2 regions of the Klebsiella variicola genome follow, and region 1 is predicted to be linked to the other one. Evidence: riboswitches for the same ligand, from Rfam matches in the RefSeq annotation. Region 1 holds a riboswitch; the other holds the start of a gene.
What was found. Region 1 has a riboswitch for thiamine pyrophosphate ahead of tenA (thiaminase II). Riboswitches for the same ligand answer to the same signal wherever they lie in the genome.
Positions count from the first base shown of each region.

Region 2: another riboswitch for thiamine pyrophosphate. It lies ahead of thiM (hydroxyethylthiazole kinase); the one in region 1 lies ahead of tenA (thiaminase II).

Region 1 is NZ_CP010523.2:2,585,490-2,589,921, reverse strand. It holds gene SP68_RS12190 (DUF4056 domain-containing protein) at 1-208, opposite strand, end outside; gene SP68_RS12185 (porin family protein) at 274-1,218, opposite strand; partial or broken gene SP68_RS12180 (BamA/TamA family outer membrane protein) at 1,237-1,492, opposite strand; TPP riboswitch at 1,793-1,894, shown strand; gene tenA (thiaminase II) at 1,963-2,658, shown strand; gene SP68_RS12170 (ABC transporter ATP-binding protein) at 2,655-3,383, shown strand; gene SP68_RS12165 (ABC transporter permease) at 3,380-4,120, shown strand; gene SP68_RS12160 (ABC transporter substrate-binding protein) at 4,145-4,432, shown strand, end outside.
Region 2 is NZ_CP010523.2:1,689,814-1,694,245, reverse strand. It holds gene fbaB (class I fructose-bisphosphate aldolase) at 1-1,014, opposite strand, end outside; gene thiD (bifunctional hydroxymethylpyrimidine kinase/phosphomethylpyrimidine kinase) at 1,162-1,962, opposite strand; gene thiM (hydroxyethylthiazole kinase) at 1,959-2,732, opposite strand; TPP riboswitch at 2,767-2,864, opposite strand; gene SP68_RS08025 (alkyl/aryl-sulfatase) at 3,095-4,432, shown strand, end outside.

The DNA of each region.
Region 1 (4,432 bases):
CATTGCCAATCTGGTATACCGGGATCGGGATGCCCACCGCGCGCACGTGCAGGTCGTAACCAAAAGCGCAGCACGGTCGCAGCGACTCCGGCGGCGGCAGCTCACCCAGGGTGGGCACCGGATGGATCGCCGTCACAGCGGGCAGCACCGGATCCTGCGCCAGCGCCGGCAGCGACAGTGCAAACAGCAGCCATAAGGCTTTACGCATCAACAGCCTCTCCACAACAACAAAAGAGCGCGCATCTTACCGGCAGATGACGCCAGCAGTTTTAGTTAAAAACGGTATTCACCGGAGACAAAGAAGCTATTGCGCTCGTTAAAACCAAATTCAGTCAGCACGTTAAAGTTTTTGGTGACTTCATACTGGGCGCCAATCAGCATATTCCAGGGTGAGGTTAGCTTCTGCTTGACGTCGAATTTCCCCTCGCCGTCTTTATTGACTGCGGCAATCAGGGGCTGAAGCTCTGGCGGCATATGCAGGTCGGCCAGATCGCCTTTAAACTCCTGCTGCACGTCCTGATACATGCTCCCGACCCACAGGCTGAGGTGGGACGGCCCGTCGATCCCGTGAAAACTGAAGCGGTAGCCGACGCGCGGCGAGACGGTGACCGCCGAGATGCTGCCGTCGAGAATATCGAAATCGGTACGGGTGTAGTTAGTGTCTACTAACCCGAACCAGTTGCCGTATCCCCCGGCGAGCGTAAAGCCGGTTCCCCAGGTGGTTCCTTTGAAATCAAGCGTAAAATCAATATTCTGCAGTTTTCCGCTCTGATAAAGCTGGTGAACCGCGCCGGCGATCACCCGATCCAGACCGCGAAACTGCGAAGGATCCGAATCCACGGAGACCTGGGAGACAGACGCCCCGCGGGTATGCCCCACCAGCCCGTAAACGTTGAGAAACGGAAAGACCCACATATCGAGGCGCAGGTTTTCGGTTTTGCTCTTCTCGCGGGTGTGCCCGGCATCGATGGCGAACATATCGCTGGGAATGGGATGGTTGCCCAGCTTAAGCCCGGAAAAGGTAATACTGTCGACCATGATATCCTGACGGATATTCATATAGCTCAGGTTGACGCCGTAGGGTAACGGGATCGAATACCCCCGGGCGCGTGCCTCATCTCCCCATATCGGAAAATAGCTGTCGCTCTCGCTCTGCTCCGCGGCCGACGCGCCACAGGCCGCCAACAGCAGCGTTAACACCGTTCCGGATGCTCTCATTGTTATTCTCATGTGTAGTTATAAACCCGAACCGACATTGCAATAGACCGCCTGCTCATGCTCACTGAACGCCACGTCAATCCCGGTACGCAAACCGTACTGCCGTGCAATCAGGTAACGAAAACCGGCCCCCCATGCCACCTCTGACTGTTCCGCTGGCGTGCGCGCCGCGCACCCCGCGCCAACGAATCCCTGCAGGATCCAGCGCGGGGTGAAGGCCCAGGGAGGTTTGCGCCGTGACCACGTCGTCGCCCTGATAGCGGTAGCGCGAAATAGGGACATCAAAGGGTTATCATGGTGGATGAATGACTGATTAATGGCCCGCGACCGCCAGTGCGGACAACAGGAATTTCATGCTTACTCCGGGGCTTTGGGGACGCACGACACGCCTCACGAACAGTATTAACGCGACGGGGTAATGAAAATATAACGTATGAGAATAATGCTCACCAACGCGCAGTCGCCTGTTTTTCGGGTATTTTTAAACGAAAAAGTGCTGGCTATCACAGAAAAATGCCATCGCGATACAGGGCAGCGCGGTGATTGTATTCAAAAGGTGAATATCGTATAACATAGCGCTACCGAGGGGTGTCCCGTGAGGGCTGAGATGGCGCAAGCCGAACCCTTTGAACCTGATCTGGGTCATGCCAGCGAAGGGACGGGTCGGCAATTTTGCCTGCATTACCGCCATTGCCTGTTCACACCCCTGCACGCCCGGATCTCCCCTGAATATCTGGAGGTCCTGTGATAATTCCCGCGTTTAGCCATGGTCTTTATGGCCGTTTACGCCAGCTGGCCGCCGCTGACTGGCAGCACTATGTGGCGCATCCTTTCGTCCAGCAGCTTGCCGAGGGCACCCTGGCGGAAAGCGCATTTCGTCGCTACCTGACCCAGGATTATCTGTTTCTGATCCACTTTGCCCGCAGCTATGCGCTGCTGGTGAGTAAACTGCGCACGCTGCCGGAGATGCGGGCCGCGGCCGCCTCAATGAACGCCATCCTCAACGAACTGCCGCTGCACGTCGGTTACTGCGCTCAGTGGGGCATTAGCGAGCAGGAGATGGCTACCCAGCCTGAAGCGCCGGAAACCATTAACTATACCCGCTACGTGCTGGATATTGGCCACTCGGGTGACGCGCTGGATCTACTGGTCGCGCTGATGCCCTGCGTGGCCGGTTATGCGGAAATCGGTCTCGGCCTGCTGCAGCATCCCGCCACCCGACTGGACGATAACCCCTACGCCTCGTGGATCCGCAACTATGGCGATGAAGGCTATCTGCACGGCGTCAATGCCGCGCTGGCGCTGCTGGAAACGGTATGGCAGCAGCGCGGGAGCGAGGCCCGGATCACTGAGCTGAGCGAGATTTTCACCACCGGCACCCGCCTTGAGGCGCAGTTCTGGCAGATGGGCCTCAACGCGACAGCGGAGACCCGGGCGTGACTGCGCCGGGTATCGAGGTCCGTGGCCTGAGCCTGCATTTCGGCGACCGTCGGTTGTTCGACAACCTGTCGTTTACGGTCCCCGGCGGGCAGTGGGTGTCGCTCCTCGGCGCCAGCGGGGCCGGCAAAACCAGCCTGCTGCGGGTGATGGCCGGTCTGGCGCCCGCCACCCGGGGAGAAGTGGTCGCCAGCGATGGGCAGCCTATTCAGGGCCGTCTGGCGTGGATGGGGCAGAAAGATCTGCTCTACCCCTGGCTGAGCGTCCGGGACAACGTCGCCCTCGGCGCGCGGCTGCGCGGTGAAAAAGTCGATCGTGCCCGGGTCGCCGCCCTGCTTGATCAGGTTGAGCTCTCGTCCTGCGCCGACGCCCGGCCGGCAACCCTCTCCGGCGGCATGCGTCAGCGCGCCGCGCTGGCCCGCACCCTGTATGAGGACCGCCCCATCGTGCTGATGGATGAGCCTTTCTCGGCGCTGGATACCCTCACCCGCACGCGCATTCAAACTCTGGCCGCCACCCTGCTGGCTGGTCGCACGGTGGTGCTGATCACCCACGATCCGCAGGAGGCCTGCCGGCTGAGCCACCGCCTGCTGGTCCTCTCGGCGCCCGACGGCGACATCGATGACAGCCATCACCTTGCCGGCACACCTCCGCGCGCGCCGGACGCGCCCGATCTCTTGAACAGCCAGGCCGCCCTGCTGCAGCAACTGATGAGGGCTCATCCATGACCGGACGTCTCTGGCGGGGCAGCATGGTGTTCTGCGGGTTGATGATCCTCTGGGGTCTGGCCAGCCGCAGCGGCATTCCTCACTTTCTTTTACCCTCCCCGATGGCGGTCGCCGAGGCGCTGTGGGTTAATCGCGCCTATCTCGGCTGGCACACGCTTATCACGCTCAGTGAGATCCTGAGCGGCCTGGCGCTGGGCGTGACGCTCGGCGTCACCCTGGCGCTGGGTATGATCCTCTCTCCGCGCCTGCAGCGCTGGCTGATGCCGCTGGTCCTCACCAGTCAGGCGATCCCGGTCTTTGCCCTCGCCCCGCTGCTGGTGCTGTGGCTGGGCTTTGGCATGAGCGCCAAAGTGGCGATGGCCGTGCTGGTGATTTTCTTTCCGGTGACTTCCGCCTTCTTTGATGGCTTGCGACGGGTCAACCAGGAATATCTCGATCTGGCGCGCAGCATGAACGCCTCCTTCGGCGCTCAGCTGCGGCATGTCCGCCTGATGGCTGCCCTGCCTGCGCTGGGCTCGGGCCTGCGGATGGCGGCGGCGGTGGCGCCCATCGGCGCGATTATCGGCGAATGGGTCGGCTCCGCTGAGGGGCTGGGCTACGTCATGCTCAATGCCAATGCGCGGCTGCAAACCGATATCTGCTTCGCCGCGCTGTTTATTTTAGTGCTACTGACCCTCCTGCTGTGGCTGGCGGTAGATACCCTGCTACACCGGCTGATCGACTGGTCACCGGAATAAAGATGAAGTAATAAAGGAAAACAGATGAAAAAGTCGCTTTTCGCCGGGGCAACCCTGACGGCCCTGGTCAGCGGCCACGCGCTGGCCAATGAACCGCTGACGCTGGTGCTGGACTGGTACATTAACCCCGACCATGCGCCGATTATGGTGGCCGAGCAGATCGGCGCCTTTAAGGCTCAGGGGCTGGACGTCAAGATTGTCCCTCCCTCCGATCCCGCGCTGCCTCCCCGCATGGTGGCCGCCCGTCAGGCGGATCTGGCCATCACCTACCAGCCGCAGGTGCACTTCTTCGCTGACGAAGGGTTACCGCTG
Region 2 (4,432 bases), 900 kb from region 1:
CACGGCATTGATCAGCTTCACGCCGTCAGCCATCGATTTCTTAAACGCTTTGCGACCAAGGATCAGCCCCATACCGCCGGCGCGTTTATTGATCACCGCTGTGCGCACCGCGTCGGCAAGGTCGGTCTCCCCGCCCGCCGCGCCGCCGGAGTTAATCAGCCCGGCGCGGCCCATATAGCAGTTGGCCAGCTGGTAGCGCACCAGATCGATGGGGTTATCGCTGGTCAGTTTGCTGTACACCCGGTCGTCGGTATAGCCGAAGTTAACCGCTTTGTAGCCGCCGTTATTCTCCGCCATTTTTTGCTTAACGATATCGGCGCCGATGGTGGCCGCCAGGTGGTTGGCCTGACCGGTCAGGTCCGCGGAGACATGATAGTCGACGCCATCTTTCTTGAACGCCGAATTGCGCAGATAGGCCCACAGCACGGTGACCAGGCCCAGCTCATGGGCCCGCTCAAAGGCGGCGGAAATCTCTTCTATCTGACGACGCGATTGTTCCGAGCCGAAATAGATCGTCGCTCCCACGGCCACCGCCCCCATATTGAACGCCTGCTCAACGCTGGCGTAGAGGGTCTGGTCGTATTCGGTGGGGTAGCTCAGCGTTTCGTTATGGTTGAGCTTCACCAGGAAAGGGATGCGATGCGCGTAGCGGCGCGACACCGAGGCCAGCACGCCGTAGGTCGACGCCACGCAGTTACAGCCGGCTTCGATCGCCAGCTCGACGATATTTTTCGGATCAAAGTACAGCGGGTTGGCGGCAAAGGAGGCGCCCGCCGAGTGCTCCACGCCCTGGTCAACCGGCAGAATGGAAAGGTAGCCGGTTCCTCCCAGGCGTCCGGTATTGTACAGGGTCTGCATATTGCGTAGCACCGCCGGTGGTCGGTTATTATCCACCATCACCCGATCAACATAATCTGCCCCAGGCAGATACAGCTGGTCGGCCGGAATGGTTATACAACGGTGCTGCAACAGGCTCTCGGCATCTTTGCCCAGCAACTGCGTAATATCAGTCATAGCAATCTCCCGTAAGGCCGGCCGAAGCCGGCATGCATTATCCCAACCCAATTTTTTTGGGCAGGTTAAGCCTGGTACCGACTTAGCCTATTTTCCAGCCGGGGGGCCATTTTTTCAGGAGATTCTGCTGTCCCGTTGCGCTGCCATTTACCACCAGGCGTGGAAATGGTGCACCGGCCCGATGCCGTGGCCCACTTCCAGAGAGTCGGCCTGCGCCAGGGCCGCCGACAGCCAGGCCTTCGCCTCGGCGACGGTGGCCGCCCAGTCCGCATGACGGGGGCGCAGCGCCGCCAGCGCGGCGGAGAGCGTGCAGCCGGTGCCGTGGGTATTTTTGGTCTGCACGCGAGGCGTGGTAAACCGCTGTTCCCCTTCGCGGGTGAAGAGCCAGTCCGGGCTTTCGGCGTCGTCGAGATGGCCGCCCTTCATTAATACCGCGCCGCAGCCCAGCGCCAGCAACGCCCGCCCCTGCTCCAGCATCTCGCGCTCGGTGCGCGCATGGGGGGCATCGAGTAGCGCGGCCGCTTCCGGCAGGTTCGGGGTGATCAATGACACCTGCGGCAACAATCGTTGACGCAGGGTCTCCACCGCCGAGGCCGACAGCAGCGGATCGCCGCTTTTCGCCAGCATGACGGTATCCAGCACCACGTTGGCCACCCGGTAGCGCGCCAGCCGCTCGGCCACGGCTTCCACAATATCGGTCTCCGCCAGCATGCCGATTTTGGTGGTATCGATACGCACATCGCTGAACACCGAGTCGAGCTGCGCGGCCACAAAATCCGGTTCGATGCGATAGACCGACTGCACGCCGCGGGTATTCTGCGCCACCAGGGCGGTGATCACCGAGCAGCCATAGGCCCCCAGCGCGGAGAAGGTTTTCAGATCGGCCTGGATACCGGCCCCACCGCTGGGATCGGTGCCGGCGATGGTCAGGGCGTTGATGCATTTCATCCCTGCACCTCCTGATACAGCGCGTCGAGAAACGCCGGAATAAAGCTGCCAGGGCCTCCCTGACGGGCGGCGATCTCCCCGGCCTGCTTCATCAGCCCGCAGGCGGCGGCCACGTTTTCCAGCCGGTCTCCCGGCAGCGCCGCGCTCGCCGCCACCACCGCCGACAGCGCGCAGCCGGTGCCCACCACCCGGGTCATCAGCGGATTACCCCCCGCCACGCTGAGCACCCGCTCGCCGTCGGTGACGTAGTCCACCTCGCCAGTGACCGCCACCACGGTAGCCAGCCGGCGAGCCAGCGCCTGGGCCGCCGGCAGCGCCGCGGCGGCCGTATCGGTGGTATCCACCCCGCGCCCGCCGGCGCTCATCCCGGCCAGCGCCAGAATTTCAGAGGCATTGCCGCGAATGGCCGCCGGCTGGAGGGCCAGCAGCTCATGACAAAAGGCCGTGCGCACGGTCAGGGCGCCGACCGCCACCGGATCCAGCGTCCAGGGCCTGCCGGCCTGACGGGCGTGCTCCACCGCGGCGCGCATCGCCACGGCGCGATCTTCGGTCAGGGTACCGACGTTAATTAACAGCGCATCGGCGATAGCGGCAAACTGCGCCGCTTCGCGGGGATCGATCACCATCGCCGGCGAGGCGCCGACGGCCAGCAGAACATTGGCGGTAAAGGTCTGCACCACATCATTGGTCATGCAGTGCACAAGGGGGGAATGGGCGCGCAGCAGATGGCGCAGGTGCGCGACAGGCGCGGGATTCAGCAGCTCAGGCATGGTTTGCTCCCGCCAGACGAGGTAGAAGCAATGACCCTGCGGTCTCTGACTTCCCTACGCTGGCATTATCCAGATCAGGTGGTACGGGTATTTCTCAGCCTTCAACGAAGAAGGGCACCCCGAGTCATAAAAGCGGTACAACATTTTCAGTCAGCAGGGTACGAAATGTGGCGGTGTAACACAAGCCGACCTGATTTCTTTTCCCGTTTATGTAAGTACTACAAAAGGAGTAAAACACGCATTTTTTGTAAGCAAAACTGGATGAATGTTAATGCATGGTTATATTTAAAAAACCTGTAACAAACAACCACCTGCGTTAAATCGGTAAAACCGAATAAACCATGCCATTAATGAGGATTCCAATGAAATTGACCCCGATAGTAAAAGGGTTAGCGTTAGCGGGTTTGTTAAATAGTCTCGCTTTCGCCGCCTCGGCGGACACGTCAGCCAAAGAGGCGACCGAAGCGACCAAAAAAGCGAACGATGCCCTCTACAATCAACTCCCCTTCTCCGATAACACCGATTTCACCAATGCGCATAAAGGCTTTATTGCCGCCCTGCCGCCGGAAGTCATTAAAGGCGAACAAGGCAATGTCATCTGGGATCCGGGCCAGTATGCCTTCATTAAAGAAGGGGAAAAAGCGCCGGAGACGGTGAACCCGAGTTTGTGGCGCCAGTCGCAGCTGATTAACATCAGCGGCCTGTTTGAAGTGACCGACGGGGTCTACCAGATCCGCAACCTCGATCTCTCCAATATGACAATTATTGAGGGTAAAGAGGGGATCACCGTCGTTGACCCGCTGGTCTCGGCAGAAACCGCCAAAGTGGGCATGGACCTGTATTACAAAAACCGCGGTAAAAAACCGGTCGTCGCGGTGATCTACACCCACAGCCACGTTGACCACTACGGCGGCGTGCGCGGTGTGGTTGATGAAGCGGATGTGAAGTCCGGCAAAGTGAAAATCTACGCGCCGGCCGGCTTTATGGAAGCTGCCGTGGCGGAAAACATCATGGCCGGGAACGTCATGAGTCGCCGCGCCAGTTATATGTACGGCAACCTGCTGAAGCCAGAGGCCAAAGGCCAGGTGGGCGCCGGGCTGGGCACCACCACCTCTGCGGGTACCGTCACCCTGATTGCGCCAACCAATATTATTGACAAGGATGGCCAGAAAGAGGTGATCGACGGCCTGACCTACGACTTTATGCTGGCGCCGGGCTCCGAAGCGCCGTCAGAAATGCTGTGGTATATCGAAGAGAAGAAACTGATCGAATCCGCAGAAGACGTCACCCATACCCTGCATAACACCTACTCGCTGCGCGGGGCGAAGATCCGTGAACCGCTGCCGTGGTCGAAATATATCAACCAGGCGATCGTTCGCTGGGGCGATAAGGCTGAGATCATTATGGCTCAGCACCACTGGCCGACCTGGGGCAACGAAAACGTGGTTAACCTGCTGAAGAGCCAGCGTGATCTGTATCGTTACATCAACGACCAGACCCTGCGGATGGCTAACGAAGGCCTGACCCGCGATGAAATCGCCGCTAACTTTAAGCTGCCGGACAGTCTGGCCAACACCTGGGCTAACCGCGGCTACTACGGCTCGGTCAGCCACGATGTGAAAGCCACCTACGTGCTGTATCTCGGCTGGTACGACGGCAACCCGGCGACCCTCGACGAACTGCCGCCGGAAGAAGCGGCG